4 regions of the Mesorhizobium sp. BHbdii genome follow, and region 4 is predicted to be linked to each of the others. Evidence: predicted binding sites of a transcription regulator. Region 4 holds the regulator's gene; each other region holds the start of a gene.
The links. The regulator PhoB, encoded in region 4, activates phosphate uptake and scavenging genes when phosphate is short. The targets are predictions, from matches to a motif close to TGTCATNNANCTGTCAT.

Region 1 (7,707 bases), on a different contig from region 4:
GGCGGCGAGCCTTTCCGGAGAGCGCAATCTCAGAAACAAGTTGCGCGCGACCGCCACTGGCCCGGAAGCGTGCCAGGCGATACGGTTGACAGCACCGCGGCGGGCGACCTTGGCGATGCGCGGGCGCCGCGCCTTTTCCCAGGCAGCGAGCGCGCCCCAGAGATCGGCGGGCGAGGCGGCGACAAAGCCGGCAAGCGTTGCGGCATCCTCGATCGCCATCGCCGCGCCCTGCGCCGCAAAAGGCGTCATCGCGTGCGCCGCATCGCCGATCAGCGCGATGCCGGCGGGCGTCGTCCATGGCTGTGCCTGGTCGACAGTATGGATCGGCCATGCGGTCCACGGGCCTGCATCCTCGACAAGCCGGGTCAGTGCCGCCGCCGTGCCACGCATCGCGCCGACGAGGATGTTGGGGTCGGCGTGGCCCGACCAGCCCTCGGCGATGATCTCGCCCATGGTGAAGGCGGCCAGATTGAACGCCGTGCCGGTGCGGACCGGATAGGCGACGAGGTGGAAGCCGGGATGCAGGAAGGTGGTCACGCACTTGGCGGCGCCGACCGCCGCAAGCGCTTCTCCCGCAACACTGTCTGCACTGATCGTAGCGCGCCAGGCAAGCTCGCCCGAAAACCGGCTTTTGGCCGCAAACCCGCCAAGAGCACGGATAGCCGACCACACGCCGTCGGCGCCGATCAGCAGAAAGCCGTCGGCTTCGACCGTCTTGCCGGCAATCTCGACTGTTGCCGTGGTACGGCGAGGTCCTGCGGCGACGCCGCCGACGCGCGCGCCGGTGACGAGACTGATGTCCGGCTGTTCGGTAAGGCGCGCCATCAGCGCGTCTTGCAGGTCAGCCCGATGAGCGACGAGATAGGGTGCCTGCCAGCGCCTTTCGGCTTCTTCGCCAAGCGGCACCCGCGCCAGCTCGCGCAGCGTGGCGGCGTCCTTGAGCACGACCGCTTCCGGCCGCACCGCCGCCGACAACAGCCGGTCGAGCACGCCGAGCTGGCGAAGGATGCGCGTTGCGTTGGGTGAGAGCTGGATGCCGGCGCCGGCCGCTTCGAGGCGCGGCGCCTGTTCGAACAGCCGCACCAGATAGCCGCGCTCGGAAAATGCCAGCGCCGCGGTCAGTCCGGCGACGCCGGCTCCGGCGATAACGACCTGCCGGGACCGGGTGTCGTCCATGGGGATGACGTGCGCGTCAGGCGGCCTGGTCGATATAGAGGCATCCGGCAGGCTGCGTTTCCGTCGCCTTCAGCTTTGGCGAATAGCGAAAAAGCGTCGAGCAATAGGGGCAGACCTTTTCATTGTCGTCGCCCATGTCGAGAAACACATGCGGATGGTCGAAAGGCGGGTTGGCGCCGGTGCACATGAATTCCTTGACGCCGATGTCGATCGCCGCATAGCCCGCATCGTTCTGGAAATGGGGAATGGAACCGCCTGCCATCGTCGTCTCCTACATCTGCCGCATGACCCCGGATCATGCGCAAATCAAAATTCCACCGCTTCCTTTGCGCGTCCAAGGGCGCGCCGCGCTGTAGCCTGGATTGCATCTGGATCATAAGCTGTCTCTTTGCAAGATCGATGAAATCAAACTGTCGTAAAAGCCTGTCACAGGATAAGCTAAGCCGGTTAAGGCATGGCCCCGAAAACCGAATTCGGTTCGCTGGGGATCATGCCTAGCTTAAGAGTGGTAGAGCGTCCTTTGCGCGTCCGCAAAGACGCGCGACGCTGTGGCCAGCGGGTGCGAAACGAGCAGGAACCATGAACGAACTAAAGCCGGTGCAGAGCGAATTCACCACTGTCGAGGTGGCGAGCCCCGAGGGCGGCAACCCGGACCGCTTCGTCAACCGCGAGTTTTCCTGGCTGCAATTCAACCGCCGCGTCCTCGAGGAATCACTAAACGCCAACCATCCGTTGCTCGAGCGTGTCCGCTTCCTATCGATTTCGGCCGCCAATCTCGACGAGTTCTTCATGGTCCGCGTCGCCGGTCTCGCCGGCCAGGTTCGCGAAGGCATCACGCTGAAGAGCCCGGACGGCCGCACCCCCGAACAACAGCTCGAACAATTGCTGCGCGAAGTCGAGCGTCTGCAGGAAGATCAGCAGAATAGCCTTTCCGCGCTGATGCGGCTGCTCGACAAGGAAGGCATCGAGAGCATCAGCCGCGATGGGCTGACCAAGGACGAGAAGGCCTGGCTCGAGGATCATTTCCAGGAGCAGGTCTTTCCGGTGCTCACACCACTGTCGATCGACCCGGCGCATCCATTCCCGTTCATTCCCAATCTCGGCTTCTCGATGGCCCTGCAATTGCGCCATCGCAGGAATGGCGAGGAGATGAGCGCGCTGTTGCGTCTGCCGGTGGCGCTGAAACGCTTCATTCGCTTGCCCGACCGCAAGCATCATGTCCGCTTCATTCCGCTGGAAGAGGCGGTCGGCCTCTATATCGGCAAGCTGTTCCCCGGCTACGAAGTCAAGGGCTCCGGCACGTTCCGCATCATCCGCGACAGCGATATCGAGGTCGAGGAGGAGTCCGAGGATCTCGTGCGCCTGTTCGAGACGGCGCTCAAGCGCCGCCGCCGCGGCTCGGTCATCCGCATCGAATTCGATAAGCTGATGCCGGCCGAACTGCGCGAGTTCGTCGCCGGAGAGCTTGGCGTCTCGTCGAGCCGCATCAGTGTGCTCACCGGTCCGCTGGCGCTCAGCCAGATTTCCGAGATCGTCGCCATCGCCCGCGACGACCTCAAGTTCACGCCCTATAATCCGCGCTTTCCCGAGCGCATCCGCGAGCACGGCGGCGACTGTTTCGCCGCCATCCGCGAGAAGGACATCATCGTTCATCACCCCTACGAATCCTTCGACGTGGTGGTGCAGTTCCTGCGCCAGGCGATGGCCGACCCGGAAGTGGTGGCGATCAAGCAAACGCTCTATCGCACTTCGAACGACAGCCCGATCGTGCGCGCTTTGGTCGACGCTGCGGAGGCCGGCAAGTCGGTGACCGCGCTGGTCGAGCTCAAGGCGCGTTTCGACGAGGAAGCCAACATCCGCTGGGCGCGTGACCTCGAGCGCGCCGGCGTTCAGGTCGTGTTCGGCTTCCTCGAACTGAAGACACACGCGAAAATGTCGCTGGTGGTGCGGCGTGAGGACGGCAAGCTGCGCAATTACGTGCATCTCGGCACCGGCAACTACCATCCGGTCACCGCGCGCATCTACACCGACCTGTCGTTCTTCACCACCGATTCGACGATCGCCCGCGATGTCGCCCAGCTGTTCAATTTCATCACCGGCTACGCCGAGCCGACCGATGAGATGCGGCTGGCTATCTCGCCCTTCACGCTGAGAAGCCGGATTCTCAAGCATATTTCAGACGAGATTACCCATGCGCTGGAAGGCCGGCCGGCCCGCATCTGGATGAAGATGAATGCGCTGGTGGATCCGATCATCATCGACGCGCTTTATGACGCCAGTCGCGCCGGCGTCGAGATCGATCTTGTCGTGCGCGGCATCTGCTGTCTGAGGCCCCAGGTGCCGGGCCTGTCGGAAAACATAAGGGTCAAGTCGATCGTCGGCCGCTTCCTCGAACACAGCCGCATCTATTGTTTCGGCAACGGCCATGGACTGCCGTCGGACGGGGCGGTCGTCTACATCTCATCGGCCGATTTGATGCCGCGCAATCTCGACCGTCGCGTCGAAACCATGGTGCCGATCACCAATCCAACGGTGCATGAACAAGTCCTCGGCCAGATCATGCTGGGCAACATCATGGACAACCAGCAAAGTTTCGACGTATTGGCTGACGGAACCTCTCGGCGCGCCACGCTTGAGGAGGGCGAGGAACCGTTCAACGCGCAGGAATATTTCATGACCAATCCGAGCCTTTCCGGACGCGGTGATGCGCTGAAATCGCATGCGCCCAAGCGCATCGCGCAGTTCAAGCGCCGCAAGAAAAACGCCGCAGCGACCGGCTGATGATTTCAACGTCCCAGGGCCGGCTACAGGACCGCCGACCGCTGTCCATCATCGACATCGGGTCGAACTCGATCCGTCTTGTCGTCTATGAGGGGCTGGCGCGCTCGCCGACCACGCTGTTCAACGAAAAGATGCTGGCCGGCCTCGGTCGCGGCATCGTCTCGACCGGAAAGCTCGATCCCGAGGCGGTGACCCGCTCGATGGAGGAGTTTCGGCGTTTCCGCGCGCTGTCCGAGCAGGTCGGCGCCGAGCAAATGTATGTGCTGGCGACCGCCGCCGCCCGCGAGGCGGTCAACGGTCCCGATTTCATCCACCGCGCCGAAGATGTACTCAAGACCGAGGTCCAGGTGCTGAGCGGGCGCCAGGAAGCCCACTATTCCGCGCTTGGCGTCATTTCCGGCTTCCACCCGGCCAACGGCATCGCCGGCGACCTCGGCGGCGGCAGCCTCGAACTGGTCGATGTCGATGGCGAGGCAATCGGCGACGGCATCACGCTGCCGCTGGGCGGCCTGCGTCTGCAGGACATGGCCAAGAACTCACTGGCCCAGGCGGCAAAGATAGCGCGCGACGAACTGGCACGGGCAAAGCTGCTGAAAGGCGGGCAGGGCAGGCCGTTCTATGCGGTCGGCGGCACCTGGCGAAACCTCGCCCGGCTGTACATGGAAATGACCAGCTATCCGCTGAGCGTCATGCACCATTACGAGATCGGCATCGACAGCGCTACGAACTTCCTCAAGCAGGTCGCCAAGGGCGAGATCGAGAAGGTAAGGGGTATCGAGGGCGTCTCAAAGAACCGCCGCTCGCTGCTGCCCTATGGCGCCATCGTGCTGCAGGAGATCATGGCGGCGATGCAGCCGTCCAAGATCGTCGTCTCGGCGCTGGGCGTGCGCGAGGGCTTCCTCTATTCGCTGCTCGACAAAGCCGATCAGAAGGCAGATCCGCTGATCTCGGCCTCGGAGGAACTCGCCCGGCTGCGTTCGCGCTCGGTCACCCACGCGCATGAGCTTGTCGAGTGGACGGGCAAGACCTTCGCCGCCTTCGGCATCGAGGAGACGGTCGACGAGGCGCGTTACCGCCAGGCCGCCTGTCTGCTTGCCGACATCGGCTGGCGCGCACATCCCGAATATCGCGGCAAGCAATCGCTCAACATTATTGCCCACGCCTCCTTCATCGGCGTCGACCATCCCGGCCGCGCCTTCCTGGCGCTGGCCAACGCCTACCGTCATGAGGGCATCTTCAACGAATCGATCGCGCCGGAAATCAAGGCACTGGCGACGCCACGCTATATCGAGCGCGCCCGCGTGCTGGCCGCCGTGATGCGCGTCGTCTATCTGCTGACGGCGGCGATGCCGGGCGTCATGCCGCGGTTGAAATGGGAGAGCCGCGGCAATGGCGTGCTTGCGCTGGTGCTGCCGGCGTCGCTGGCCGACCTTTACGGCGAGCGACCGGCCGGCCGGCTGGCACAGCTGGCGAGGGTCACCAACCGCCGGCTGGTGCTGACGGTCGAGGGCGGCGGGCCGAGCATTTCAGTGAAGTAGGCGGCTGCGTCCTCAACCCAAGCGTGGGGCAGAGATCATGAAGCAAACACGTTGGCTGGCTTTTTGCTGCCTGTTCCTGCTGAGCGTTGCGGCAGCCAGCGCGCAGACGATTTTTACGTTGACCGTCGAGGCCAAGGGCACGTTTGATCTAGATCAAAGTTATCCAAGAGGACAGGACGGCAGATTGTTTAATTTTCACAGGCTTATTGCGAAGGTCAAAAATGGCGAGAAAATAAATTACTTTGTATTCAAACCAAGTGCCGAAATATTCAAATTCTCGAAGTCCATTTCGCGGGATAATCTATTCTCCAGGCTTGAACCGTGTCCGAACGGTGTTGATCGGGCCTTTGCCAATCGGGCGCAGACTATCGGAGGCTCGATCAGGCCCATTTCAGGGCGAGTCGACTTGTTGGCGTATTTGAAGAAAGAGCCGCTAATTCAGTCAGACCGCTACATCTATGTCGCGATAGACAGCAACCTTCGGAACTACGTCAGAAGCGGCAGCGACTTTGGGTCCGAGTGGGTGCCGATGGCAGTCCAAAGGAAGCAACTCTGTCTCTATGTCGGCGTCGGACGGATGGGATATGGCGCTCTTGCCTCGCAACCCGTGAACATAAGCCGTCTTGCTGATTTTGTTTTTGGGACTGAATGATCCTTTCGCGGCGCTAAAGAGCCACGGCCACAGGTGCCTGTCAGGTCCTATCAAGCGCCAATTTCCAAAGTCCGCCCATCGACCGACCACGCGCCGGCACCGGCCATCGCCAGCGCCAGAAAGCCACCTGATAGGGCGATGTCCTTCATCAGCATCTGCTGGTGCATGAAGGCGAGCGTCGGATCGTCGCCGCCCTGGCCATAATGGCCGATGAAGCCGGCCGCGATGCAGAAGGCGGCAAGCAGCAGCGCCACGATCGGCGTCTGCAGGCCGACGAGGATGAGCAACCCGGCGATCAGCTCGAACAGGCCCGTTGCCCAAGCCGCCAGCGTCGGCAGCGGCAGGCCGAGCCCGGCAAAATAGCCTGATGTGCCGGCGATATCGGCAAGCGCGTGGAAGCCGGAAGGGACGAACAGGGCAGCGAGCAGCAGCCGGGAGACGAGAAGCAGCGCATTGCGGAACATCGTCACCCCCTTGCCGGCGCCCGGTCAGGCCCGTGCCGGCTCAGCGAACCTCGCAGGGCTGTCGCTGAAATCGGCAAATCGGCACGCACAGAGACAACGAAAAAGGGGCGCGAAAAATTCCGCGCCCTTTGCTGCACTAGTTATTAGCCTGCGTCAGCCGCGCCTGGCGTCGACCGAATAGGCGCCGGCGCCTGAGGAGGCCAGCACGAGGAAGCCGCCGGCAATCGCCAGGTTCTTCATGAAGCTGATCATCTGCATCTGATCGGCCCAGCCGGTGTGGGCGACCAGCGCCGTGGCAACGGTGAAGATCGCGAGCACCCAGGCGGTGATCCGGGTCTGGAAGCCGACGAGGATGGCGAGACCGCCGAGCAGCTCGATCAGGCCGACGACAATCGCCGTTACGGTCGGCATGGGCAGGCCCATGCTGCCGAAGTAACCGGCGGTGCCGGCGATCGCAGTGAGCTTGCCGAAACCGGAAAGCACGAAAATGACTGAAAGCAGAACGCGGCCAAGCAGGATGGTCGCCGAGGCGTTGGAAACGGTGCCGGAACTGGCAACGGATGTATTCGTAGACATGATGGGCTCTCTCCGGAAGGGTTGCGTTGCCCATCCACATAGAGCAGGGCGACTGTTCACCAAAGATGCAGATTTGGTTACAGATTGTTCACAGCAGTAACGTTTTTGCGATCAGTTCAAAATCATCCCGGATGCGTCATGTCCTCCGGGCGCACCAGGCGGTCGTAGTCGGCCTCGCTGACCAACCCGGTGGCCAGCGCTTCCTCGCGCAAGGTTGTACCCTTCTTGTGCGCGGTCTTGGCGATTTTGGCGGCGTTGTCGTAGCCGATGGTCGGCGCCAGCGCCGTCACCAGCATTAGCGAGCGGTCGAGTGCGGCCTTGATGTTCTCTTCCCGCGCCTCAATACCCACGACGCAATTGTCGGTGAAGGAGATGGAGGCGTCGGCGAGCAGCTGCACCGATTGCAGGAAATTATAGGCCATCAGCGGGTTATAGACGTTGAGCTCGAAATGGCCCTGGCTGCCGGCGAAGGTCAGTGCGGCATTGTTGCCGAACACCTGGATGCAGACCTGCGTCAACG
Region 2 (7,707 bases), on a different contig from region 4:
CGGCTATTCCACCCAGCGCGGCTACGCCCGCAACCATCCTTTCGTCGGCGAGGTTCGCATCGGTGAGGTCGAGCTGGAACTCGATGTGCCGGAGCTGCCCTTCGCGGTACCGCTCGGCTCCGTGCGCGTCACCGAGTGCCAGATGGTCAACCAGTTCAAGGGCTCGGCCAAGGCGCCGCCGCAATTCACCCGCGGCTACGGCCTCGTCTTCGGTCAGAGCGAGCGCAAGGCGATGGCCATGGCACTGTGCGACCGGGCGTTACGCGCTTCGGAATTCGGCGAAGACGTCGTCGCCGCTGCCCAGGACGAGGAGTTCGTCATCTCGCATTCCGACAATGTCCAGGCGACCGGCTTCGTCGAGCATCTGAAGCTGCCGCACTATGTCGATTTCCAGGCCGAGCTCGACCTCGTGCGCCGCATGCGCGCCGAGCACGACGCCCGCGAAAACGCAGGCAAAGTCGAAGCGAAGAGGCAGGCTGCGGAATGACTTCAGTTAGCTCCACCACCATGTTCTCGTGGGAATGGCCGCTACACCCCTCCGGATCCGCCGTAGCCGCTACTGCCGCCAACGGTTTCGCCATTCGCGCCTTCCTTCGGCGCAGGAAGAACCATTCTTCGAAGGACAAAGGCAACCACGCCGACAAACACCAGCAACAGGATTCCGATGTGCATCCATCCGGTTGGAGTCATCTGAGCCTGGCCCTTCTTCCGTGTCTTGGAAGTCAATTCGGTAGCACACAGCGGAAGCGATCGCCGTGACCGACATCGCCACTTACAACTTCGCCTATCTCGACGAGCAGACCAAGCGGATGATCCGCCGCGCGATCCTCAAGGGCATAGCCGTTCCCGGCTATCAGGTGCCGTTCGCCTCGCGCGAAATGCCGATGCCTTATGGCTGGGGCACCGGCGGCGTCCAGGTCACGGCTTCGATCATCGGCCCGGAAGACGTGCTCAAGGTCATCGACCAGGGCGCCGACGACACCACCAACGCGGTTTCAATCCGTGCGTTCTTCAAGAAGGTCGCCAATGTCGCCGTCACCACCGAGACGGCCAAGGCGACCATCATACAGACCCGCCACCGCATTCCGGAACATCCACTGAGCGCGGGCCAGGTGCTGGTCTATCAGGTGCCAATTCCCGAACCGTTGCGCTTCCTCGAACCGCGCGAAACGGAAACGCGCAAGATGCATGCGCTGGAGGAATACGGCCTCATGCATGTGAAGCTCTACGAGGACATCGCCAGGCACGGCCGCATTGCCACTACCTATGCCTACCCGGTCAAGGTCGAGGGGCGCTATGTGATGGATCCCTCGCCAACGCCGAAATTCGACAACCCAAAGATGCACCGTTCGCCGGCTCTGCAACTGTTCGGCGCCGGCCGCGAAAAGCGCATCTATGCGCTGCCGCCCTTCACCGATGTGGTCAGCCTCGATTTCGAGGACCATCCGTTCGAGGTGCAAACCTTCGACCAGCCCTGCGCGCTGTGTGCGGCCGAGAACGTCTATCTCGACGAGGTCATCCTCGACGACCATGGCGGCCACATGTTCGTCTGCTCCGACACCGACCATTGCGAGAAACGGCGCGAAGGAGGCCATCGCGGCCGTCTTGCGCCCGAAACGATGGAGCCGGCGCAATGACCGACGAACCACTGCTGCGCGTTTCCGCGCTATCCAAATTCTACGGCTCGCGTGTCGGCTGCGAAAACGTCACATTCGACCTTTGGCCGGGCGAGGTGCTGGCGGTGGTCGGCGAATCCGGTTCCGGCAAGACGACGCTGCTCAACTGCCTCTCGACCAGATTGCTGCCGAGTTCCGGCACCGCCAGCTACCGCATGCGCGACGGTCAGTTCCGCGAGCTCTACCGCATGAGCGAGGCCGAGCGCCGCTTCCTGATGCGCACCGACTGGGGCTTTGTCCACCAGAACCCCGCCGACGGGCTGCGCATGACGGTGTCCGCCGGCGCCAATGTCGGGGAGCGGCTGATGGCGGTCGGCGACCGCCACTATGGGAAAATCCGCGCCACTGCGGTCGACTGGCTGTCACGCGTCGAGATCGACGAGGACCGCATCGACGACGAGCCGCGCGCCTTCTCCGGCGGCATGCGCCAGCGCCTGCAGATCGCCCGCAATCTCGTCACCGGGCCGCGGCTGGTGTTCATGGACGAGCCGACCGGCGGCCTCGACGTTTCCGTGCAGGCGCGTCTGCTCGACCTGTTGCGCGGGCTGGTCACCGATCTCGGCCTTGCGGCAATCGTCGTCACCCACGACCTCGCAGTGGCACGTCTGCTGTCGCAACGCATGATGGTGATGAAGGACGGCCGCGTCGTCGAAAGCGGCCTCACCGACCGCGTGCTCGACGATCCGCGCGCGCCCTACACGCAGCTCCTTGTTTCTTCCATTCTGCAGGTGTGATCATGGCAACCCCGCTTGTCGTTTCCGATGTCGCCAAGAGCTTCACCATGCATCTGCGCGACGGCATCAAACTGCCTGTCGTTACCGGCGTGTCGTTCTCGATCAGGGCCGGCGAGTGCGCCGTGCTCGGCGGCCCTTCCGGCGCCGGCAAGAGCTCGATCCTGAAGATGCTCTACGGCAACTATGCGGTCGACGAAGGCCAGATCATCGTCCAGCACGAGGACGGGCTCATCGATCTCGCGACGGCGAGCCCGCGCACCGTGCTTGCCGTGCGCCGGCTCACGATCGGCTATGTCAGCCAGTTCCTGCGCACAGTGCCGCGCGTCTCCGCCCTCGACGCCGTCGCCGAACCGCTGGTCGAGCGCGGCGAGGACCGTGAAGTTGCGCGCGGCAAGGCGCGCGCCTTGCTGGGGCAGCTCAACCTGCCGGAAAAACTCTGGGCACTGCCGCCGGCGACCTTTTCCGGCGGCGAACAGCAGCGCGTCAACATCGCGCGCGGCTTCATCACCGAGCACCCGATCCTGCTGCTCGACGAGCCGACCGCTTCGCTCGATGCCAGGAACCGCGATGTCGTGATTACGCTGATCGCGGCCAAGAAGGCTGCCGGCGTCGCCCTGCTTGGCATCTTCCATGACCGCGACGTGCGCGAGGCGGTAGCCGACCGCGTCATCGACGTGACCGCTTTTGCCGCCGGGAAAATCGCCGCATGACCAGAAAACTGTCGGAAACGCCGCTGGTCCACGAGACAGCGGAAGTCGAGAACTCGACGCTCGGCCGCTGGACCGAGATCGCCGATCGCTGCCGAGTTTCCGAGAGCACAATCGGCGACTATTCCTACATGATGCAGGACTGCGGCGTCTGGTGCGCGACGATCGGCAAGTTCGCCAACATCGCCGCCAATGTGCGCATCAACGCCACCAACCACCCGACGTGGCGGCCGACGCTGCACCATTTCACCTATCGCGCCTCGGATTATTGGGACGACGCTGAGCACGAGAGCGAATTCTTCGCCCAGCGCCGTGCCAGGCGCGTCACCATTGGCCACGACACCTGGCTGGGCCACGGCTCGACCGTCCTGCCCGGCGTCACCGTCGGCGACGGCGCGGCGGTCGGCGCTGGGGCGGTGGTATCGAAGGACGTAGCGCCCTACACCATCGTCGGCGGCGTGCCGGCGAAGCCGATCCGCGAACGCTTCGACCGCCGCACGGCGGAACGCTATCAGGCACTTGCCTGGTGGGATTGGGACCATGCCCGCCTGCGCGCCGCGCTCGACGATTTTCGCGCCCTTTCGGCGGAAGCGTTTCTGGAAAAATACGGCGGCTGAAGGGGGTGAATGGTGAATAGAAAGGCCTTCACCAGCCTCTTCTGGCTGCCACCGTCACCATTCACCATTCACGGCGCGCCGCCCAAGCCTGTGGGCGGTAACAAAACTGACATCAATCCGACACCGCAGGTTCATGGCGTTGCGCTAGCGATGGTTAACAGACCTTCGAAACGCGACTGGACTGGAACTTGCCTATGTCAGCAACCTCAGCCACGCTCGAAATCCGCGGCGTCACCCGCCGGTTTGGCAAGAACACCGCCGTCAGCAATGTCGATATCTCGATCCCGCACGGTCAGATGGTCGGCATCATCGGCCGCTCCGGCGCCGGCAAGTCGACCCTTTTGCGCATGATCAACCGCCTCATCGATCCGAGCCAAGGGTCGATTTTCTTTGAAGGCGCCGAAGTCTCCAGCCTGCGCGGCTCGCTGCTCAGGCGCTGGCAGCGCGATTGCGCCATGATCTTTCAGCAATTCAACCTGGTGCCGCGTCTCGACGTGCTGACCAATGTGCTGCTCGGCCGGCTCAATCACCGCTCGACGATTGTCAATCTGCTCGGTGTCTTCTCTCGCGAGGAACGGGCCGAGGCGATAGCGGCGCTCGAGCGTCTCGACATTGCCCGCACGGCGCTGCAGCCGGCCGGCACCTTGTCCGGCGGCCAGCAGCAGCGCGTCGCGATCGCCCGCGCCATGATGCAGCAGCCGAAAGTTATCCTCGCCGACGAGCCGATCGCCTCGCTCGACCCGCTCAATGCCAAGGTGGTGATGGATTCGCTGCAGGACATCAATCTGCGCGAAGGCATCACCGTCGTCACCAATCTGCACACGCTGGATACTGCGCGCACCTATTGCAACCGCATCATCGGCATGGCTGCCGGCAAGGTCGTGTTCGACGGCCCACCCGAAGATCTCAACCGTGAGGCGGTGCGCATGGTCTACGGTGCCGACAGCAATGGCTGTGAAATCTCCGAGGCCATCACCTCGACCAGCGTCACCATCAAGCAAAAAATCGCCGCATCCGCAGGACCGCTCGAGCCCGCATTTCCTGGCTACTAGTTCCATGATCCCGACAAGTGGATACCGGTATCCAGAAAGGATCATGGACAAACAAAAGAGCGCCTGGATCGCCAGCCCGCGTCAAGGGCGCTGTCAAAATTCGAACGCTACCGGCGCGATGCCGGAATCAACAGGAGAGACTCGAAATGTTTAGAAAGATACTTTTCGGTGCCGTTTCCATCCTCGCCATGGCGATGGGCGCGGTCCAGGCACAGGACCTGAAGGAATTCCGCGTCGGCATTCTGGGCGGCGAGAACGAAGCCGATCGCCTGCGCAACTATCAGTGCTTTGCCGACCACATCAAGGAAGTACTGGGCGTCGAGAAAGTTTCGCTGTTCCCGGCCGCCGACTACGACGGCGTCATCCAGGGCCTGCTCGGCGGCACGCTTGACTATGCCGAACTCGGCGCTTCCGCCTATGCCAAGATCTATCTCGAAAACAAGGACGCGGTTCAACCGATCCTGACGACGATCCAGACCGACGGTTCGACCGGCTACCATTCGGTCATGGTCGCCCGTGCCGATTCCGGCATCAAGACACTCGCCGACATGAAGGGCAAGAAACTCGGTTTCGCCGATCCCGATTCGACTTCTGGTTATCTGATCCCAGTCACGTCACTGCCCAAGGACATCGGCATGGATGTGAAGAGCTACTTCGCGTCGACTGGTTTCGGTGGCGGCCATGAACAGCTTGTCCTTGAAGTCCTGAAGGGCACCTTCGATGCCGGCACCACCTGGGCCTCCGGCGTCGGCGATTTCAAGGACGGCTACAGCTCGGGCAACCTCCGCAAGATGGTCGACAAGGGCGTGCTCAAGATGGACGACCTCGTCGAATTGTGGCAGTCGCCGATGATCCCGAACGGCCCGTTGGTCTTGCGTACGTCCATGGACGCTGGCGCCAAGCAGAAGATCACCGATTTCCTGACCAAGCTTCCGGAAACCGATCCGGCCTGTTTCTCCGCGATACAAGGCGGCGACTTCAAGGGCTATTCGCCGGTCACCCCGGAATTCTATCAGGCAATCATCGACGCCCGTAAGGCGAAGATCGGCTCGTAAGTAAACTGCCACAACGCCGCCGGGGCCATGTGCCGCCGGCGGCGTTGCCGCATCAGGGGCCGGGGATCTATCGATGAGTGCGACCGATGTTTACCGCGCGCCTGCGCTTTCACCGGAGACAGCCACAGTCGAGCGGCACTGGCGCGACCTCGCCGCTCGCCGGCGCCTTTACACGATCGGTGGCCTGGCTTTCCTGTTTCTTGCACTCTCTGGCTCGCTCTGGTTCGCCAACGAAACCAACGCCGGAAAGTTCTTCGACCGCCTTCCCTACATCGCCGACTTTTTCACCGAATTGAAGCCGCGCGACTGGTTCGACCCGGTGCGCGCGCTGTTCGACCTGCCTTCCCCCTATGACGATGGCAGCCTCAAGTTCGACTACCCCGAAGGTCGGGTCTACCTGACCCAAGGCATCTACATTCCGGAGTATTTCCACCGGATGATCGAGACGCTGAACATTGCCCTGTTTTCGACGCTGGTGGGCTCCACATTCGGTTTCCTGCTCTGCTTCCTGGCTGCAGGCAACATCACGGCCAGCCGCTGGCTCCGGTTCACCACGCGCCGCTTCCTTGAAATCGTCCGCGCCTTTCCGGAAATCGTCATCGCCGGCTTCTTTCTGGCGGTCTTCTCGCTTGGACCGATTCCGGCGATCCTCGCGGTCAGCATCCACACCGTCGGCGCGCTCGGAAAAATGTTCTTCGAAGTGGTCGAAAATGCCGACATGAAGCCTGAAGAAGGCTTGCGGGCTGTTGGCGCCAACTGGATCGAACGGGTGTGGTTCGGCATCGTGCCTCAGGTCCTGCCCAATTTCATGAGCTACTTCCTGCTCCGCTTCGAGATCAATGTGCGCGCTTCGACCATTCTCGGTGCCGTCGGCGCCGGCGGCATCGGCGAATCCCTGCGTCTTTCGATCGGCCGAGGCCATGAGGCCAAGACCATTGCCATCGTCTTTCTGCTGTTCTGCACGATAGTCGCTGTCGACCAGTTTTCGGCATGGCTGAGGCATCGTCTTGTCGGCCGGCAAGCGTTCGCATACGGGCGCGGAGAGTAACACCATGACCGCCGACGCCATCGACGACATCGCCGCTCGCCACCCGGACGCCTTCCGGCGCTCCCTATGGAAGCGCTACGCCGTCCCGATCGGCATCCTTCTCTGCATTCTCTACACCTTCTATTGCGCGTGGTTCTTCTCGATCGCCACCGCGCTCGAAAAGGCGAACTGGAATCTTGCCGGCGCTTATCTCGCCGACTGGGTGTCTTACGAAATCCGGCCCGACATCGAGTTCAAAGATAGCTATCTGACGATCGACTACTCCCGCTTTTCCAAACTGGGATCCAATCCAGATCCCGACTGGGTGGTCAAGCAGATGGCCGTCATCGAGCGGCAGGTCGAGGCAGCACCGGCACCGGCGATCGCGACCAACAAGTCATCGCAGGATTCGTTTATGGCGCCCGGCGCGCTGACCGCCGAGAACCCGACCGCCCCGTTGGGCCAATCCGCTCCGGCTGCACCTGAAACGGTGCGCGAAAACGCCGTTGTGGCGGCGACTGTCACCCTTGGCAATGGCCGGATCGCCATCACGCCAAACCTCGTCACCGTGACGCGCGGCGCCGAAAGCGTCATCTTCGATATTGCCAAGGACAGCTCTGTCACGCCACGCACACCGCTGCCCGACTGGATCGAGCAACGCAGGCCAGGCTCGACAGCCTACGTCTCGTTCGACTTTCTCGGTCGCGCCGAAGTGCAAAATGACGAAGTCGTCGCTTGGAGACGTTTCTTCGGCTGGGCCAATTTCATCTTTGACACGAACTCGCCATTCTGGGGAAAGCCGTTCGGCGAGGTCGCTTCACTGATCGTCTCCGGGGCCC
Region 3 (7,707 bases), on a different contig from region 4:
TGCGCCAGGACATGTGGGCGATGGTGCGCCGGCTGCGCGAGGATGGCGTCACCATCATCCTGACCACACACTATATCGAGGAGGCCGAAGCGATGGCCGACCGCGTCGGCGTCATCAATCGCGGCGAAATCGTGCTGGTCGAGGACAAGGCCGAACTGATGCGCACGCTCGGCCGCAAAAGGCTGTTGCTGGAATTGCGCAGTCCGCTCGCCACCATACCCGAGACGTTTTCGCGCTACGCGCTGGAGCTTTCGCCGGACGGTGATCGATTGACGTACACCTATGACAACCAGAGCGAACGGCCGGGCGTCGCCTCGCTGCTCCGCGACCTTGAGACGGCCGGCATCCAGTTCCGCGATATCGACACGCAAAACAGCTCGCTCGAGGAGATCTTCGTCAACCTGGTGAGGAAGGACGCATGAACCTGCGAGCAGTCTGGGCGATCTACAAGATGGAGATGGCGCGCGCCTTTCGGACCGTCCTGCAGAGCATCGTCTCGCCGGTCATCTCGACATCGCTCTATTTCGTCGTCTTCGGCTCGGCCATCGGCTCGCGCATCACCGAGATCGACGGCATCAGCTACGGCGCCTTCATCGTGCCGGGGCTGATCATGCTGTCGCTGCTGACGCAGTCGATCTCCAACGCCTCCTTCGCCATCTATTTCCCGAAATTCGTCGGCTCGATCTACGAATTGCTGTCGGCGCCCGTGTCCTATCTGGAGATCATCATTGCCTATGTCGGCGGTGCGGCGACCAAGTCGATCATACTCGGCCTGATCATCCTGGCGACGGCGTCGCTGTTCGTGCCGCTGACTATCGAGCATCCGTTCTGGATGCTCTCCTTCCTGGTGCTGACGTCGGTGACCTTCAGCCTGTTCGGTTTCATCATCGGCATCTGGGCGAGAAGCTTCGAGCAGCTGCAGCTGGTGCCGTTGCTGATCATCACGCCGCTTACCTTCCTTGGCGGCAGCTTCTATTCGATCGACATGCTGCCCGGCATCTGGCGCACGGTGACGCTGTTCAACCCCGTCCTCTATCTGGTCAGCGGTTTTCGCTGGAGTTTCTACGGCAAATCCGACGTCTCGATCGGCATCAGCCTCGGCATGACCGTCGTTTTCCTGCTTATCTGCATAGCGATCGTCGCGTGGATCTTCAGGACCGGCTACCGGCTGCGGAACTGACCGGCTTACAGCAGGCTGAGCCGTGGGCTAGGCCGGCATCCCCTGAAAGATTGCCCTGGACGGCGGTCGAATAGGCGAGCGAGAAATCGCCATGCCGGCGGACCAGCGCCAGGCGCTCGGCATGGGTCAGCTCCTGCCGGGTGACCTTGGGCGCGGCGCCCTCGAGCAGGCGGTCGAAATGATTGCGCAAGGAGGGCATGGTCGAGATTCCGCGTGCCGCGCTTCGGAATTGGGATACCCGCAAGCCCGCGGGCTTCGAATCATTGGTGGCAGCGAGAATTGAACGGAAGCCGTTGGCAATTGGGAATAAATTGGCAAGCGGGCATAAAAAAGGAGGGGCTTCGGTCGAGCCAAAACCCCTCCCCAACGATTACCAGCATGGACCTGGGAGCGCGATGATCTCTAGACCGCGATCTTGCCACCGCCCTGTTTGGTGATGGCGACGACCGACGGCCGCACCGGCATATCGGGCTTGAAGTCAGGCCAGCGGGTCGACGGGTCCTCGTAGTAAGAGGGACGGCCAAAAGCCGCCCAGTCTTCGCCGCCATCGGCCGGATGCTGAACCGCGACGAAGGCGGTCTGGTCGTCGGGCGTGAATAGCGGGCCGCACAGTTCGGCGCCGATCGGCACGCGGAAGAACAGCTTTGATGTCGCCCGCGCCTCGCCTTCGGTGTCGACCGCCCACAGGCCATCGGTGCGGCCGGTCGCCTTCGGGCCCTGGCCATCGGTGGCGACCCAAAGCCGGCCGGCTGAATCGAAGGCGCAATTATCCGGCATGCCGAACCAGCCATTGGCGGTGGTTGCGGTCGAGAAGGTGGCGCCGACTTCGGCTACCGAGGGATCGCCGCATTTCAACAGCACTTCCCATTTGCCCTTGGTGGCAGTGAAATCGCCACCGTCCTCGACGATCTCGATAATGTGGCCGAAAGCGTTTTCGGCGCGTGGATTGGCGGCATCGACCTGGTCCGTCTTGCGTTTAGAATTGTTGGTCAACATGACGTAGACTTTGCCAGTCGTCGGATTCGGCTGGATATCCTCGGGGCGGTCCATCTTGGTGGCCCCGAGCAGATCGGCGGCACGGCGCGTCTCGATGAGCACGTCGGCCTGGCTGGCAAAGCCGTTCTCCGCCGTCAGCGGGCCCTGGCCGAAGACGATGGGCAGCCATTCGATCGACCCGTCCTCGGCGAATTTGGCGACATAGAGCGTGCCGGCGTCGAGGAGATCCATGTTGGCGGCGCGGTCCTCGGCGTTGAATTTGCCGGCCGTGACGAATTTGTAGACATAGTCGAAGCGTTCGTCGTCGCCGAGATAGAAGACGACACGGCCATCCTTGGCGACGATCGATTCAGCGCCCTCATGCTTGAAGCGGCCCATGGCAGTGCGCTTCCGCGGCACCGAGGTCGGATCGTTGACGTCGACCTCAACGATCCAGCCGAAGCGATTCGGCTCGTTCGGCTCCTTGCCGATGTCGAAGCGGTCGTAATGCGTAGCCCATTCATAGGCGCCTTCGGGAATCCCCAGGCGCTTGTAGTTGGCGGCTTCCTTGTGGCCTTCCTGCAGCTCGCCCGAGAAATAGCCGTGTATGTTTTCCTCGGCCATGACGTAGGTGCCCCAGGGAGTGACGCCGCCGGCACAGTTGTTGACGGTGCCGAAGACCTTCGCGCCGGTCGGATCGGCACTGGTCTTGACGCGGTCGTGGCCGGCGGCGGGGCCGGACAGTGCCATCTCGGTGTTGGAGGTGATGCGGCGGTTGAGCTTGCCGTCGCGCACCACCTGCCATTTGCCTGATATCTTGCGGATCTCGACGATGGTGCCGCCATGCGCGGCCATCTCGATATCGACCTGTTCCTTGCTCAGCGGCGCCTGCTTGGCCTCGCCCTCGACGATGGTGACGAGGCCCGGGAACATCAGATGCGGATTGGTGTATTCGTGGTTGACCACCAGCAGGCCATGCTCGGCCGAGCCGTCGATCGGGATATAGCCGACATAGTCATTATTGTAGCCGAACTGTCTTTCCTGGGCCTGGGCCGACTGTTTTGCCGGATCGAAGTCCGGCGAATCGGGGAACAGCGGATCGCCCCAGCGCAGCAGCACGTCGGCGTCGTAGCCGGCGGCGACATGATGCTTGTCATCGACGCCCGCCTCGACCTCGTCGAAGCTGAAGGCCGAGCCGCCGGCTGCGCGGGCATCGTCGGCGAGGATCAGCGCCAGCGGGCTGACGGTGGCGGCGATGGCGGTTGCCGCGAGCGATCCCTGCAGGAAACCACGGCGCGAGAAACGTGCGGCGATGATCTCGCCCATTGTCTGGTTGTCGGTGGGATTGGTTCCTGGCCCATCGTTTTCCTCGAGCAGGCTGGTGCGGAAATGGGTGTCGGGGGAGCGATGTCCTGTCATGGGCTTGCCTCTGGCTTTCTTTTGGATGGCTTGAGCGTGCTGCTTGACTGACCGCGTATCGCCGGCAGGTCACAGTTTGATGACGCTGCCGGCCAATTTCCAGCCCCGATTTCGTGTCCATGATCAGCCTCGCTTGACCGCGACCGGCGCTTCGGAAACAAGATCAGCGGCAGGCGCAGAAGGACCGCGTCGAGAGGGACAAAAGTGAGTTTCTGGGGACTGGGGCAGCTCGGCATTTCGACGGTGATCTTCCTGCTGGCAGCGACGGCGGCCAAGCAATGGGGACTGGCGCCGAGCTTCGGCAAGATAGTTTTGACTTTGGCGCTGTATTCGGCGGGCAATTTGATCATGCTGAGGCTGATCCGTGAATTCGGCATGTCGGTGTCGTTCAGCCTGTCGGCGGTGATCCAGCTGGTGTCGGTGAACGTGGTGGCACTGGTGTTCTTCGGCGAGCGCGTCAATACGTTGCAGGCCACTGGCATCGTGCTCGCCGTCGCAGCGGTGGCGCTGATCACGCTCGGTCCCTATCTGCAAAGGCCGTAACTGCGAGGGCCGATGAAGAATACCGCAAGCAAGCTGCTCAACTGGATCGAATTCCCGGTGCTGCTGGCCGGACTGATCATCGCCGGCGGACTGTGGGGGTTCGAGGAACTGATGGAGGTGGCGCGAGACACCACGCCGCACGCCTTCGATACGGAAATCCTGCTCGCCTTCCGTGAAGCGGGCCAGCCCGACAATCCGATCGGACCGCTATGGCTGGAAGGGGCGATGCGCGACATCACCAGCCTCGGCAGCGCCAGCGTGCTCGTGCTGATCACGGCCGCCGTGATCGTCTATCTGCTGCTGATCCACAAGCCGGGACCAGCGTTTCTTGTCCTCGTCGCGGTGGCGGGCGGGCAGGCCCTGTCGAGCACGCTGAAGCTCGGAATCGACCGGCCGCGCCCCGATCTGGTCTCGCATCTCGCCGACGTGGCATCGCTTTCGTTTCCGAGCGGCCATGCGATGCTGTCGGCGGTGACATATTTGACGCTGGGCAGCATGGCGTCGCGCTTCCTGCCTGGGCGAACGACGAAGATTTACGTGCTGTCGCTGGCGGTGCTGACGACCCTGCTGGTCGGCATCAGCCGCGTCTATCTCGGCGTTCATTGGCCATCCGACGTGCTGGCCGGCTGGTGCGCCGGCTTCGCCTGGGCGATGCTGTGCTGGCTGGCCGCATGGGCGCTACAGCGATGGCGCGGGCAGAGCGACGGCGGCTGAACCGGCCGTTCAGAACGACGCTGCGCTAATTCTCCTCGAAGTTGCGGCGCTGGGGCCTGCTGTCCCAGCTGGCGCGCAGGCTCTGCAGGACGCAAATGGTCCGGTGTGCATGTGTGACATGTGCATCATGATGCTTGGTTTTATACATGGACCTGTAGACTCAGACGGGGGTTAGCCGATGATCACTGCCGCGCAGATGCGCGCCGCGAGGGCGCTGGCCGGCATCGATCAGAAGACGCTCGCCCAGCGCGCCGGGGTTTCGCTTCCCACCATTCAGCATATGGAAGCGAGCGACGGCGTCGTCAGGGGCGTGGTCGACACGCTGATGAAGGTCATCCAGGCTCTCGATGAGGCCGGCGTGGAACTGATCGGCGAGAACCAGGCCAGCGAGCGCGGCGGCAGGGGAGTGCGCCTCAAGCCGATCGTGCCGAAGAAGCCGCCAGGCTGAGCCGCAAAGTCGCGACGGCGACCGCCGACAGTCCTGCCGACGATCCCGCCGCCTCCTTGGTTTTTATGCATGTCATTGTCCCAAAACCGCTGTGCACTTTTGGGCGACATGCGTTGTCGCCGACGGCATGACAGGAAGGCGGCACCGCTCCAATTGCGAACTCGTGGCGCAGGGCTTTGCCAACATCGCGTCCGCCCTGTTCGGCGGCATCTGCACCACTGGCACCATCGCACGCACGGCGATCAATGTGCGGGCCGGCGCGCATGGACCGGTTTCGGGCATGATCCACTCGGCCATCCTGCTTTCTCTGATACTGGTGGCGGCACTGCTGGCCAGCTACATCCCGCTGGCGGCACTGGCCGGCGTGCTGGCAGTGGTGTGCTGCAAAATGTTCGAAAAGCAGGCCTTCCTCACATGCTGCGGGCTTCGCGTGGCGACGCGCTGGTGCTGCTGGCGACCTTCCTGATCGTCATCTTCCGTGACCTCACCCCGAAGGCATCGTCGTCGGTTTCGCCCCGGGCTCGATCCTGTTCATCGACCGCATGGCCAAGAGCATCGCCGTCGAGGCCGTCGTCACTTGTGCAGGAGGATGTCGCCGACCAGGCCAGCGCCTACGATGCCAGCGAGGCTAGCGATGCCGACACCGTCGTTTACAGGATTTCGGGCGCCTTCTTCTTCGGCGCCGCCTCGACTGTCGGTGCGGTACTCGACCGCATCGCCGACCAGCGCCGGAACTTCATCCTCGACTGCTCGGCGGTGCCGTTCTTTGATTCGACGGCGGCCAATGTCATCGAGGGCGCCGCGCACAAGGCCAGGCGCGCCGGCGTGCGCTTCATTATATCAGGCGCTTCGCCGCAGACACGTCGCATGCTGATCAACCACGGCGTCAAGCGGCCGCTGGTGACATACGCCGCCTCGATCAGGGATGCGCGGGCGCAACTGAAGGGCAAACCAGAGACGGATTAGCAACCAGGATTTGCCGGCCGGTGGCCACCTGTTGGCACAAGCTATCCCATTGCTGAATGTCACTTTGATCCATGGCCGACACTCGACAGGTCAAAGGCTGTCATTCGAGAACGACCATAGGCGCGACTGTTGCGAGTATTGGAACACCGGGAGCCTTGGCGCTGCTGGCTGCTGGATCGAGCGGGCATCATGAAACCTTTTGATTTTTGGGCCGTTGTCGGCCGTATGTCCGAGGCGAAATCCAAACCGAGATCGGTCGACGGCGCCAGATCGCGCGATGCCCAGACACCGCGTCAGGAGAAATCGAGCGAAGAGAAGGCATCGACTGCCGAAGCCGCGTCCGAGGTCGTCGGCGAAGCCGCGCCCCCGCCGGAAGTCGTCGAACCCGATCCACAGCTGACCCCCGAAGAGGCCGAGCGGGCGCGCAAGAAATATCTGCTAAGGCGTTTCTGGATCAGCGCGCGCGGTTACTGGAGCCGGCGCGGCGACAGTTTCGCCTGGCCGCTCACGATCGGGCTGTTGATCCTGATATGCGTCAATGTCGGTTTCCAGTATGGGATCAATGTCTGGAACCGCGCGATTTTCGACGCCATCGAGCAACGCAACGCCCGCACCATTTATTTCCTGAGCGCCGTGTTCGTGCCGCTCGTACTCGGAAGCGGAAGCCTTGTCGTAGCACAGGTCTATCTTCGCATGACGATCCAGCGCCGCTGGCGTTCGTGGCTCACCACATCAGTCATCGCGCGCTGGCTCGCCAACGGCCGGTATTATCAGCTGAACCTCGTCGCCGGCGACCACACGAACCCCGAAGCCCGCATCTCCGAGGATCTGCGGATTGCTACCGAATCGCCCGTCGATTTCATCGCCGGTGTCCTCAACGCGTTTCTGTCGGCCTCGACCTTCATCGTGGTGCTGTGGACGATCGGCGGCGCGCTGACCCTGCCGATCGGAGGTTCGAGCGTCACCATTCCCGGCTTTCTCGTCATCACCGCGGTGATCTATGCCGCCATCACCTCCACCTCGATGGTGGTCATTGGCCGCCATTTCGTCCATCTCTCCGAGGAGAAAAATCAGGCGGAAGCCGAGTTCCGCTACACGCTAACGCGCGTGCGGGAAAACGGCGAGAGCATCGCATTGCTCGGCGGCGAGGAGGAGGAGCGCAGCGGCATCGACAAAACGTTCGCCTATGTGCTCGGGCAATGGGCGCTGCTTACTGGCCAGCACATGCGCACGGCGCTGGTGTCGCAGGGGTCGAGCCTGTTTGCGCCGGTCGTGCCGATCTTGCTTTGCGCGCCAAAATTTCTCGAAGGCAGCATGACCCTTGGGCAGGTCATGCAGGCTGCCTCCGCCTTCGCCATCGTGCAGGGCGCGTTCGGATGGCTGGTCGACAACTACCCCCGTCTCGCCGGTTGGAACGCCTCCGCGCGGCGCATAGCCTCGCTGATGATGTCGCTCGACGGGC
Region 4 (7,707 bases):
CAGCCGTCACGGACCGAGATCGCCGCAACCACCGGCCTCAGCCATTCGACCATATCGGCGATCTCTTCCGACCTGATCCACGAAGGCATCCTGGCCGAGAGCAAGGCGAGTGAGACCGTTTCGCTGAAACGTGGCCGGCCGCAGGTTGGCCTCAGCCTCAATCCGGAAGCCGCTGCGGTATTGGCCGTCGTGTTGTCGCTGAATTCCCTTTCGGTCGCTGTCATCGACTATGCCGGACAAGTGGTCGCCGAGAAACAGCGCCGGCTGGACACGCTGACCATGTCGCGCGACGAGCTGATCGATGAATGTGTCGCCATCGTCCGGCGCCGGCTCGAAGACCCCGACCTCGACGTCCAAAACGTCGCCCGCATCGCGCTGGCGATCCAGGGTATTACCGATTCCCATGCGCGCGCCATGTTGTGGTCGCCGATCACGCCGCAGACGAACATCGCCTTCGCCGACATTCTGGAACGCGAGTTCGGCATCCCGGCCATCATGGAGAACGACTGCAACATGATGGCCGTGGCGCTGCGCTGGCGCGACCCGGATCGCTACCGCGACGATTTCATCGCCATCCTGCTCTCGCATGGCATCGGTATGGGGCTGGTGCTGAAGGGCGAGCTGTTCACCGGCACCCATTCCTCAGGCGGCGAATTCGGCCACATGATTCATCGGCCGGGCGGCGCGCTTTGCCGCTGCGGGCGGCGCGGTTGCGTCGAGGCTTATGCCGGCAATTACGCTATCTGGCGCAACGCAAGGCAATTGAGCGAGAACGCCGAGCCGGTCGCCGATGTCAGCGACGCCGAGATGCGGGCACTGGCGGCCCGGGCGCGCGAGACGGACGGACCGGAGCGCGAAGCCTACCGCAAGGCCGGCGAGGCGCTCGGCTTCGGGCTCGGCAGCCTGTTCGCGCTGATCGATCCGGCGCCGGTCGCCATGGTCGGTCCCAGCGCTGCCGCCTTCGACCTGATCGAGCCGGCCCTGCGCGAGGCCATCGCCCAGACCGCCGGCGGCGAGCATTCGGGTTCGATTTCCTTCGACACCGAGCCGAACGAACTGCCGCTGATCCGAGAAGGCTGCGCCATGCGGGCGCTGAGCTTCGTCGACCAGGAGATCTTCGGGCCGAGCATCCAGGCACGAGCCGGTTCGGTCGGAAAGAACGTGGCTTGAACTCGAAGGCAGGGATCCCCGGATCGCGACTTGGGGTGTGTTGAGATTCAGGTCAGGCCGAGTCGAGAATGGTGGGTTCCGAGAACGGAGCGGAGCGTACTTTTGGGTACGTGAGCACCGGAAGCGCAGGAAGCCGGCGTTCGCAGGCCCGGCACCACCTGAATATCAGCACATCCCTAGTCTTCCCTGATGGCATAGCCCGCGCCGCGGATGGTGCGGATGACATCGGGCATGCGACCATTGTTGACCGCCTTGCGCAACCGGCCGACATGGACGTCCACCGTGCGCTCGTCGATGTAGATCGTCTCGCCCCAGACATTGTCGAGCAACTGGCTGCGCGAGAAGACCCGACCCGGGTGCCGCATCATGAATTCGAGCAGCCGGAATTCGGTCGGCCCGAGCCGGATCTCGCTCTTCTTGCGATAGACCCTGTGCGATTCGCGATCGAGCATGATGTCGCCGACCTTCAGCACGCTGGACAGTACTTCCGGCTTGGCGCGGCGCAGCAGCGCCTTGACCCTGGCCATGAATTCCGGTGTCGAGAACGGCTTGACCAGATAGTCGTCGGCCCCGGTGGAAAGGCCGCGCACCCGGTCGCTCTCCTCGCCGCGCGCGGTCAGCATGATGATCGGCAGCCGCTCGGTTTCGGGACGCACCCGAAGGCGCCGGCAAAGCTCGATGCCCGAAACCGCCGGCACCATCCAGTCGAGCACCAGAAGATCGGGCACATTTTCCTGCAGCCGGATTTCGGCCTCGTCGCCGCGCGTCACCACCTCGACCTGATAGCCTTCGGATTCCAGATTGTAGCGGAGGAGGACGCCCAGCGGCTCTTCATCCTCCACCACCATGATGCGCGGCGCGATCATCGGCCGGTCACTCCTGTCATGTCGCCGGCGCCGACATCGTCGTTTCGTCGAGCTTCGGGCGATCCGCCGGCAATTGCTCCCCGGTCACGACAAAGTAGGCGTTTTCGGCTATGTTGGTGACATGATCGCCGATGCGTTCGAGATTCTTGGCGCAAAACAGAAGATGCGTGCAGGCGGTGATGTTGCGCGGATCCTCCATCATGTAGGTCAGGAGTTCGCGGAAAACCGCGGTGTATTTCACGTCGATCTTCTGGTCGTCGGCGCGCAGTTCTTTCAAAGCGCCGGCATTGCGCGACACATAGTGCTCAACCACCCCGCGGAGCTGCACAAGAACGAGATCCGCCATCGCGTCGATACCGTGCGACAGATTACGCGGCGTGGCGCTCTGCCCGACTGCGCTGACCCGCTTGGCTATGTTTTTGGCCAAATCGCCGATGCGCTCGAGATCACCGGCCATGCGGATTGCGCCGACCACGGCGCGCAGATCTTGCGCCATCGGCTGCCGCTTGGCGATCAGCGTGATCGCGCTATCGTCGAGTTCGCGCTGCCGCGCATCCATGATCGCGTCGTCCGAGACGACACGCTGCGCCATCGCATTGTCTGACGCAAGCAACGCGCGGATCGAGGCTGCGACCATCGCGGCGGCGAGCTCGTCCATGTCGCGGATCAGCCTGTCGATGTGCTCCAGTTCCTCGTCGAAAGATGCGACGGTGTGTTCACCCATGATCCTGTCCTCGTGTTCGAAATTCGCTGCCGGACCGCTCAGCCGAACCGGCCGGTGATGTAGTCCTGGGTGCGCTTGTCGTCGGGATTGGTGAACATCTTGTCGGTTGCGCCCTCCTCGACCAGGTAGCCGAGATGGAACATCGCCGTGCGTTGCGACACGCGCGCTGCCTGCTGCATCGAGTGGGTGACGATGACGATCGTGTAGTTCTGGCGCAGTTCGTCGATTAGTTCCTCGACGCGGGCGGTGGCGATCGGATCCAGCGCCGAACAGGGCTCGTCCATCAGAATCACTTCCGGCGACACGGCGATGGCGCGCGCGATGCACAGGCGCTGCTGCTGTCCGCCGGAGAGACCGGTGCCCGACTCGAGCAGGCGATCCTTGACCTCGTTGAACAGACCGGCCTTCTTCAGGCTCGATTCAACGATGCCGTCCAACTCGGACTTGCTCCTGGCCAGGCCGTGAATGCGCGGACCGTAGGCGACGTTTTCATAGATCGACTTCGGAAACGGGTTCGGCTTCTGGAATACCATGCCGACGCGAGCTCGCAGCTCGACGACATCGATTTTCGGGTCGTAAACATCCTCGCCGTCGAGCGTTATCTTGCCGCTCACCCGCGCGATATCGATCGTGTCGTTCATTCGGTTCAGGCAACGCAGGAAGGTCGACTTGCCACAGCCCGATGGGCCGATCAACGCCGTCACCTGGTTCTCGCGGACATCGAGGTCCACGTCGAACAGAGCTCGCTTCTCGCCGTAATGAACAGAGACCTTTTCGCCCTTCATCTTGATCGAAGGGGCATTGGTTCCGCTGCTCAGTTTCTGTTCGACGCCGGCTTCCGTCATGATGTTCATATCCTCTACCCCTTACCAGCGCCGCTCGAAGCGCCTGCGCAGTATCACCGCAATGGCGTTCATGATGACCAAAAACAGCAGCAAAATCAAAATCGCCGCCGAAGTCTTCTGCTGGAATCCAGCTTCCGGGAAATCCGCCCACATGAATATCTGCACCGGCAGGATCGTCGCGGGATCGGTAAAGCCGCCGGGAATGTCGACGATGAAGGCGACCATGCCGATCATCAGCAACGGCGCGGTTTCGCCCAGCGCATGCGCCATTCCGAGAATGGTGCCGGTCATGATGCCCGGCATCGCCAGCGGCAGGACGTGATGGAATACGGTCTGGACCTTGGACGCTCCGATGCCAAGCGCTGCCTCGCGGATCGACGGCGGCACGGCGCGCAGCGAAGCGCGCGAGGCGATAATGATGATCGGCAGGGTCATCAGCGCCAGCACCATGCCGCCGACCACCGGGGCCGAGCGCGGCATGCCGAAGAAATTCAGGAATACGGCAAGTCCAAGCAGGCCGAAGACGATCGAAGGCACAGCCGCCAGATTGTTGATATTCACTTCGATGATCGTCGTCAGCCGGTTCTTGGGCGCAAATTCCTCAAGATAGATAGCCGCCGAAACGCCGATCGGAAAGGCGATGGCGAGCGTAACGATCATGGTCAGGAACGATCCGACGACCGCGCCCCAAACACCGGCCAGTTCCGGCTCGCGGCTTGCGCCGGTGAAGAAGAAGATCGAGTTGAATCGGCTTTCGATTAGGCCGGCGCTCTTCAGCGTGTCGAGCCAGACGATCTCCTTGTCGGAAATCTTTCGCGATGCTTCCGGCGTATCGATGACGCGCAGGAATGCCTCGCCGCTCGCGGCGGGCGCCGTGCTGTCCAGCGCCTCGATCACCGTGCCCTTTGCGACCGCCGTCCTGTTGGGCCCCGGCGACAGCGCGGTGAGCTTGACCGTGCCGCCGTTGAACACGACCAGCAGCGATGATGCACCGCTCGTCAGCGTGAGCATGCCGTTTTCGCCTTCGGTCGCACCACGGCCGCGCGCCAGCGCCAGCATGGCATCGTCGCCGAAGGTCAGATCGATGTCGCCGCTGGTTTTCGAAGGCGTGACGCTTGTCGAAATCGCTTCGTCCGAACCGACGTCGGCCAGCAAACCCTTAAGATAGAGGTCAGCAAAATCGTCAACTGGAACCGCATAGTCCACCGTTCCTCCGAGCATCCCCGGATTAGCCGCAATATCCTTGCGCAGGAAGACGCCTGTGCCGGTGGAAATCAGCCCGCGCAGCAGACGCCTGTCCTGACGGCTCGTAACATCCGGAAATCTCGCCGCAAGCGCTTCCTGAGCGATGGCGTCGTAGTTCACTGCATCGAGTTTTGCCGGGTCGACCTTGGCCGCCGAAAGGTCAATCGGCAGCGTCAGATAGTTCTGCCGCAGCGCCGGGATCGCCTGCGTCACGATCGTCGACAGGAGCAGCACAAGGAATAGGCCGGCCAACGCGACGGCTCCGGCGCCAAGCCATTTGAACCACGTTTCCGTGCGGTAACGACCCTTCAGCCGCGCCTTCGCGGCACCGTCGGTATGAATGCTGACCGGCCGTCCGACGGCGCCGAATGACGAGATCGCATCAGTCATATTGCTCTCGGTATTTCTGGACGACGCGCAAAGCGACGATGTTGAGGGTAAGCGTGATGCAGAACAGCACCAGGCCGAGTGCGAAGGCTGCCAGCGTCTTGGCGCTGTCGAACTCCTGATCGCCCACCAGCAGCGTCACGATCTGCACGGTCACGGTGGTGACCGCTTCGAGCGGGTTGGCCGTGAGGTTTGCCGCCAGCCCCGCCGCCATGACCACGATCATTGTTTCGCCGATTGCGCGGCTGACGGCAAGCAGCATCGCTGAAACGATGCCCGGAAGGGCAGCAGGAAGGACCACCTTGCGGATGGTTTCCGACTTGGTCGCGCCGAGGCCGGCGGAACCGTCTCTCAGGGATTGCGGAACGGCGTTGATCACATCATCGGAAAGCGAGGAAACGAAGGGAATGATCATGATACCCATGACCACGCCTGCGGCGAGCGCAGATTCGGACGCGACGTTGAGGCCCAGGCTTTCGCCGATACCGCGGAAGTAGGGCGCAACTGTCAGCGCGGCGAAGAAGCCGTAGACGACGGTCGGAATGCCGGCGAGGATTTCCAGTACCGGCTTTGCGACCGCGCGGACGCTTTTGGAGGCGTAATCCGAAAGGTAGATCGCAGCCATCAGCCCGATAGGCGCAGCCACCAGCATGGCGATGAAGGTGATGAGCAGCGTGCCGGCAAAGAGCGGCACCATGCCAAAGATGTCCTGGTTGACCGCCCCGGCTTCCGCTCCGGCGCCGGTGAAGGCGCTCTGCGGCGACCAATGCGTGCCGAACAGGAACTTGTAGAACGGCACCTGTTGGAAGAACCGCAGGGATTCGAAGATGAGCGAGAGAACGATGCCGACCGTCGTCAGGATCGCGACCACCGAACAGGCGATCAAGAATACGCGAAGAACGCGCTCGACCACGTGGCGCGCCCGGTAGGCCTGTGCGATGCGCGAATAGGCCCAGTAAAATCCGGACGCGGAAAGCACGAGCGAGGCGGCCCAGATGATCCAGGTGCTGGTCGTATGGATCGATTTGTAGACGGCGGCAGCCGCATCTTTCGTGGGATCGGCGAAGCCGACAAGCCCGCCAAAGGCCATCGCGCGAGCGTCGCGGATGAAAGCTTCGACCTGCGGAATGCCCATTCCCGACAGTTCGGTGGAGAAGCGGTCGGCAATGATCGACGATTCAATTCCCGGCGTGACCAGCGACCACAACAAGATCGCAAGCAGCGCGGGACCGGCAGCAAAAAGTGCCAGAAACATGCCATGTTGGCCAGGCAGCGAATGCAATCGCGCGACGTCGCCATTGACACTGGCAACGGCGCGTCTCCGGCCGATCAAATAGGCCGCAGCTGCCAGAACCAACAGAAGAACAACGAGATAACCGACCATGATTCAGGACGTCCCCTCGACCGCCGGTCATTCACCGGCTCAAAGCACGGGACCTTGGCCCCGCGCTTTGGGCTTTAGAGCATGAGGGTCAGAGCGGATATACGCCCGGACCCCGAAACCTCAGGAACCCATGCCCTTCAGGGCCTTGGCGTTTTCGGCCCACTTGGCGCGCTCGGCGTCCGGCAACGGGATCAGGCCCTTGTCGGCCAGATAACCATCAGGACCCCATGCACCTTCCGAGGTGTACTCGGCGATGAATTCCTGCATGCCGGGGATGACGCCAACATGCTCCTTCTTGGCATAGACATAGAGCGAGCGGGAAACGCCGTAATCGCCGGATGCGATGTTCTCGAAGGTCGGCTCGACGCCGTCGACTTTGTGGCCCTGCAGCTTGTCGGCGTTCTGGTCAAGGAACGAGAAGCCAAAGATGCCGAAGGCATTGGCGTTGGCTTCCAGCTTCTGGACGATCAGATTGTCGTTTTCGCCGGCCTCGACAAAAGCGCCGTCTTCGCGGATCTCGCCGCAGCCCTTTTCATTAGCCGCCTTCACTTCTTCCTGGCAGGCCGCATCCATGACGAGTTCGACGAACGCATCGCGCGTGCCGGATGTCGGCGGCGGGCCAAGCACTTCGATCTTTGTCGCGGGAAGCGACGCATCGACATCCGACCAGTTCTTGTAGGGGTTGGCGACGACCTTGCCGTCAACAGCGACGTTCTTGGCGAGCGCCTTGAAAATCTGTTCCTTGGTCAGATCAACGACAGTCCCCGCCTTCGAATTGGCCAGTACGATGCCATCGAAGCCGACCTTGATCTCGACCGGCGTCACGCCGTTTGCCTTGCAGGTCTTAAGCTCGCTGTCCTTGATGGCGCGCGAGGCATTGGTGAAGTCGGCGGTATTTTCGCCGACGCCCTGGCAAAACAGCTTCATGCCGCCGCCGGTGCCAGTCGACTCGACGACCGGGGTCTTGATCTTTCCGCTCTGGCCGAGCTTTTCAGCGACAGCCGTCGTGAAGGGGAACACTGTGGACGAACCGACGATTTGAATCTGGTCGCGCGCGGCGGCATAACCAGCCGACGCAGCGAGCGC

Region 1: ACWTU8_RS26075 (RNA degradosome polyphosphate kinase) is a predicted target of PhoB. The motif match lies at 1,577-1,593, and genes of this name have one in related genera.
Region 2: phnC (phosphonate ABC transporter ATP-binding protein) is a predicted target of PhoB. The motif match lies at 3,842-3,858, and genes of this name have one in related genera.
Region 3: ACWTU8_RS15195 (PhoX family protein) is a predicted target of PhoB. The motif match lies at 3,643-3,659, and genes of this name have one in related genera.

The regions. Positions count from the first base shown of each region.
Region 1 covers NZ_JBSPKX010000006.1:29,162-36,868, reverse strand. The annotation lists gene ACWTU8_RS26085 (FAD-dependent monooxygenase) at 1-1,176, opposite strand, end outside; gene ACWTU8_RS26080 (zinc-finger domain-containing protein) at 1,193-1,438, opposite strand; gene ACWTU8_RS26075 (RNA degradosome polyphosphate kinase) at 1,756-3,957, shown strand; gene ppx (exopolyphosphatase) at 3,957-5,495, shown strand; gene ACWTU8_RS26065 (hypothetical protein) at 5,533-6,147, shown strand; gene ACWTU8_RS26060 (DoxX family protein) at 6,198-6,611, opposite strand; gene ACWTU8_RS26055 (DoxX family protein) at 6,765-7,187, opposite strand; gene fumC (class II fumarate hydratase) at 7,310-7,707, opposite strand, start outside.
Region 2 covers NZ_JBSPKX010000007.1:127,898-135,604, forward strand. The annotation lists gene ACWTU8_RS27550 (carbon-phosphorus lyase complex subunit PhnI) at 1-487, shown strand, start outside; gene ACWTU8_RS27555 (alpha-D-ribose 1-methylphosphonate 5-phosphate C-P-lyase PhnJ) at 756-1,637, shown strand; gene phnK (phosphonate C-P lyase system protein PhnK) at 1,634-2,410, shown strand; gene phnL (phosphonate C-P lyase system protein PhnL) at 2,413-3,120, shown strand; gene ACWTU8_RS27570 (DapH/DapD/GlmU-related protein) at 3,117-3,734, shown strand; gene phnC (phosphonate ABC transporter ATP-binding protein) at 3,929-4,786, shown strand; gene phnD (phosphonate ABC transporter substrate-binding protein) at 4,933-5,841, shown strand; gene phnE (phosphonate ABC transporter, permease protein PhnE) at 5,915-6,889, shown strand; partial or broken gene phnE (phosphonate ABC transporter, permease protein PhnE) at 6,894-7,707, shown strand, end outside.
Region 3 covers NZ_JBSPKX010000002.1:507,566-515,272, forward strand. The annotation lists gene ACWTU8_RS15180 (ABC transporter ATP-binding protein) at 1-422, shown strand, start outside; gene ACWTU8_RS15185 (ABC transporter permease) at 419-1,180, shown strand; gene ACWTU8_RS15190 (hypothetical protein) at 1,152-1,379, opposite strand; gene ACWTU8_RS15195 (PhoX family protein) at 1,583-3,574, opposite strand; gene ACWTU8_RS15200 (hypothetical protein) at 3,779-4,117, shown strand; gene ACWTU8_RS15205 (phosphatase PAP2 family protein) at 4,130-4,831, shown strand; gene ACWTU8_RS15210 (helix-turn-helix domain-containing protein) at 5,010-5,279, shown strand; partial or broken gene ACWTU8_RS15215 (SulP family inorganic anion transporter) at 5,389-6,245, shown strand; gene ACWTU8_RS15220 (ABC transporter ATP-binding protein/permease) at 6,471-7,707, shown strand, end outside.
Region 4 covers NZ_JBSPKX010000005.1:184,467-192,173, forward strand. The annotation lists gene ACWTU8_RS24365 (ROK family protein) at 1-1,170, shown strand, start outside; gene phoB (phosphate regulon transcriptional regulator PhoB) at 1,347-2,036, opposite strand; gene phoU (phosphate signaling complex protein PhoU) at 2,053-2,760, opposite strand; gene pstB (phosphate ABC transporter ATP-binding protein PstB) at 2,799-3,614, opposite strand; gene pstA (phosphate ABC transporter permease PstA) at 3,627-5,240, opposite strand; gene pstC (phosphate ABC transporter permease subunit PstC) at 5,233-6,621, opposite strand; gene ACWTU8_RS24395 (PstS family phosphate ABC transporter substrate-binding protein) at 6,742-7,707, opposite strand, start outside.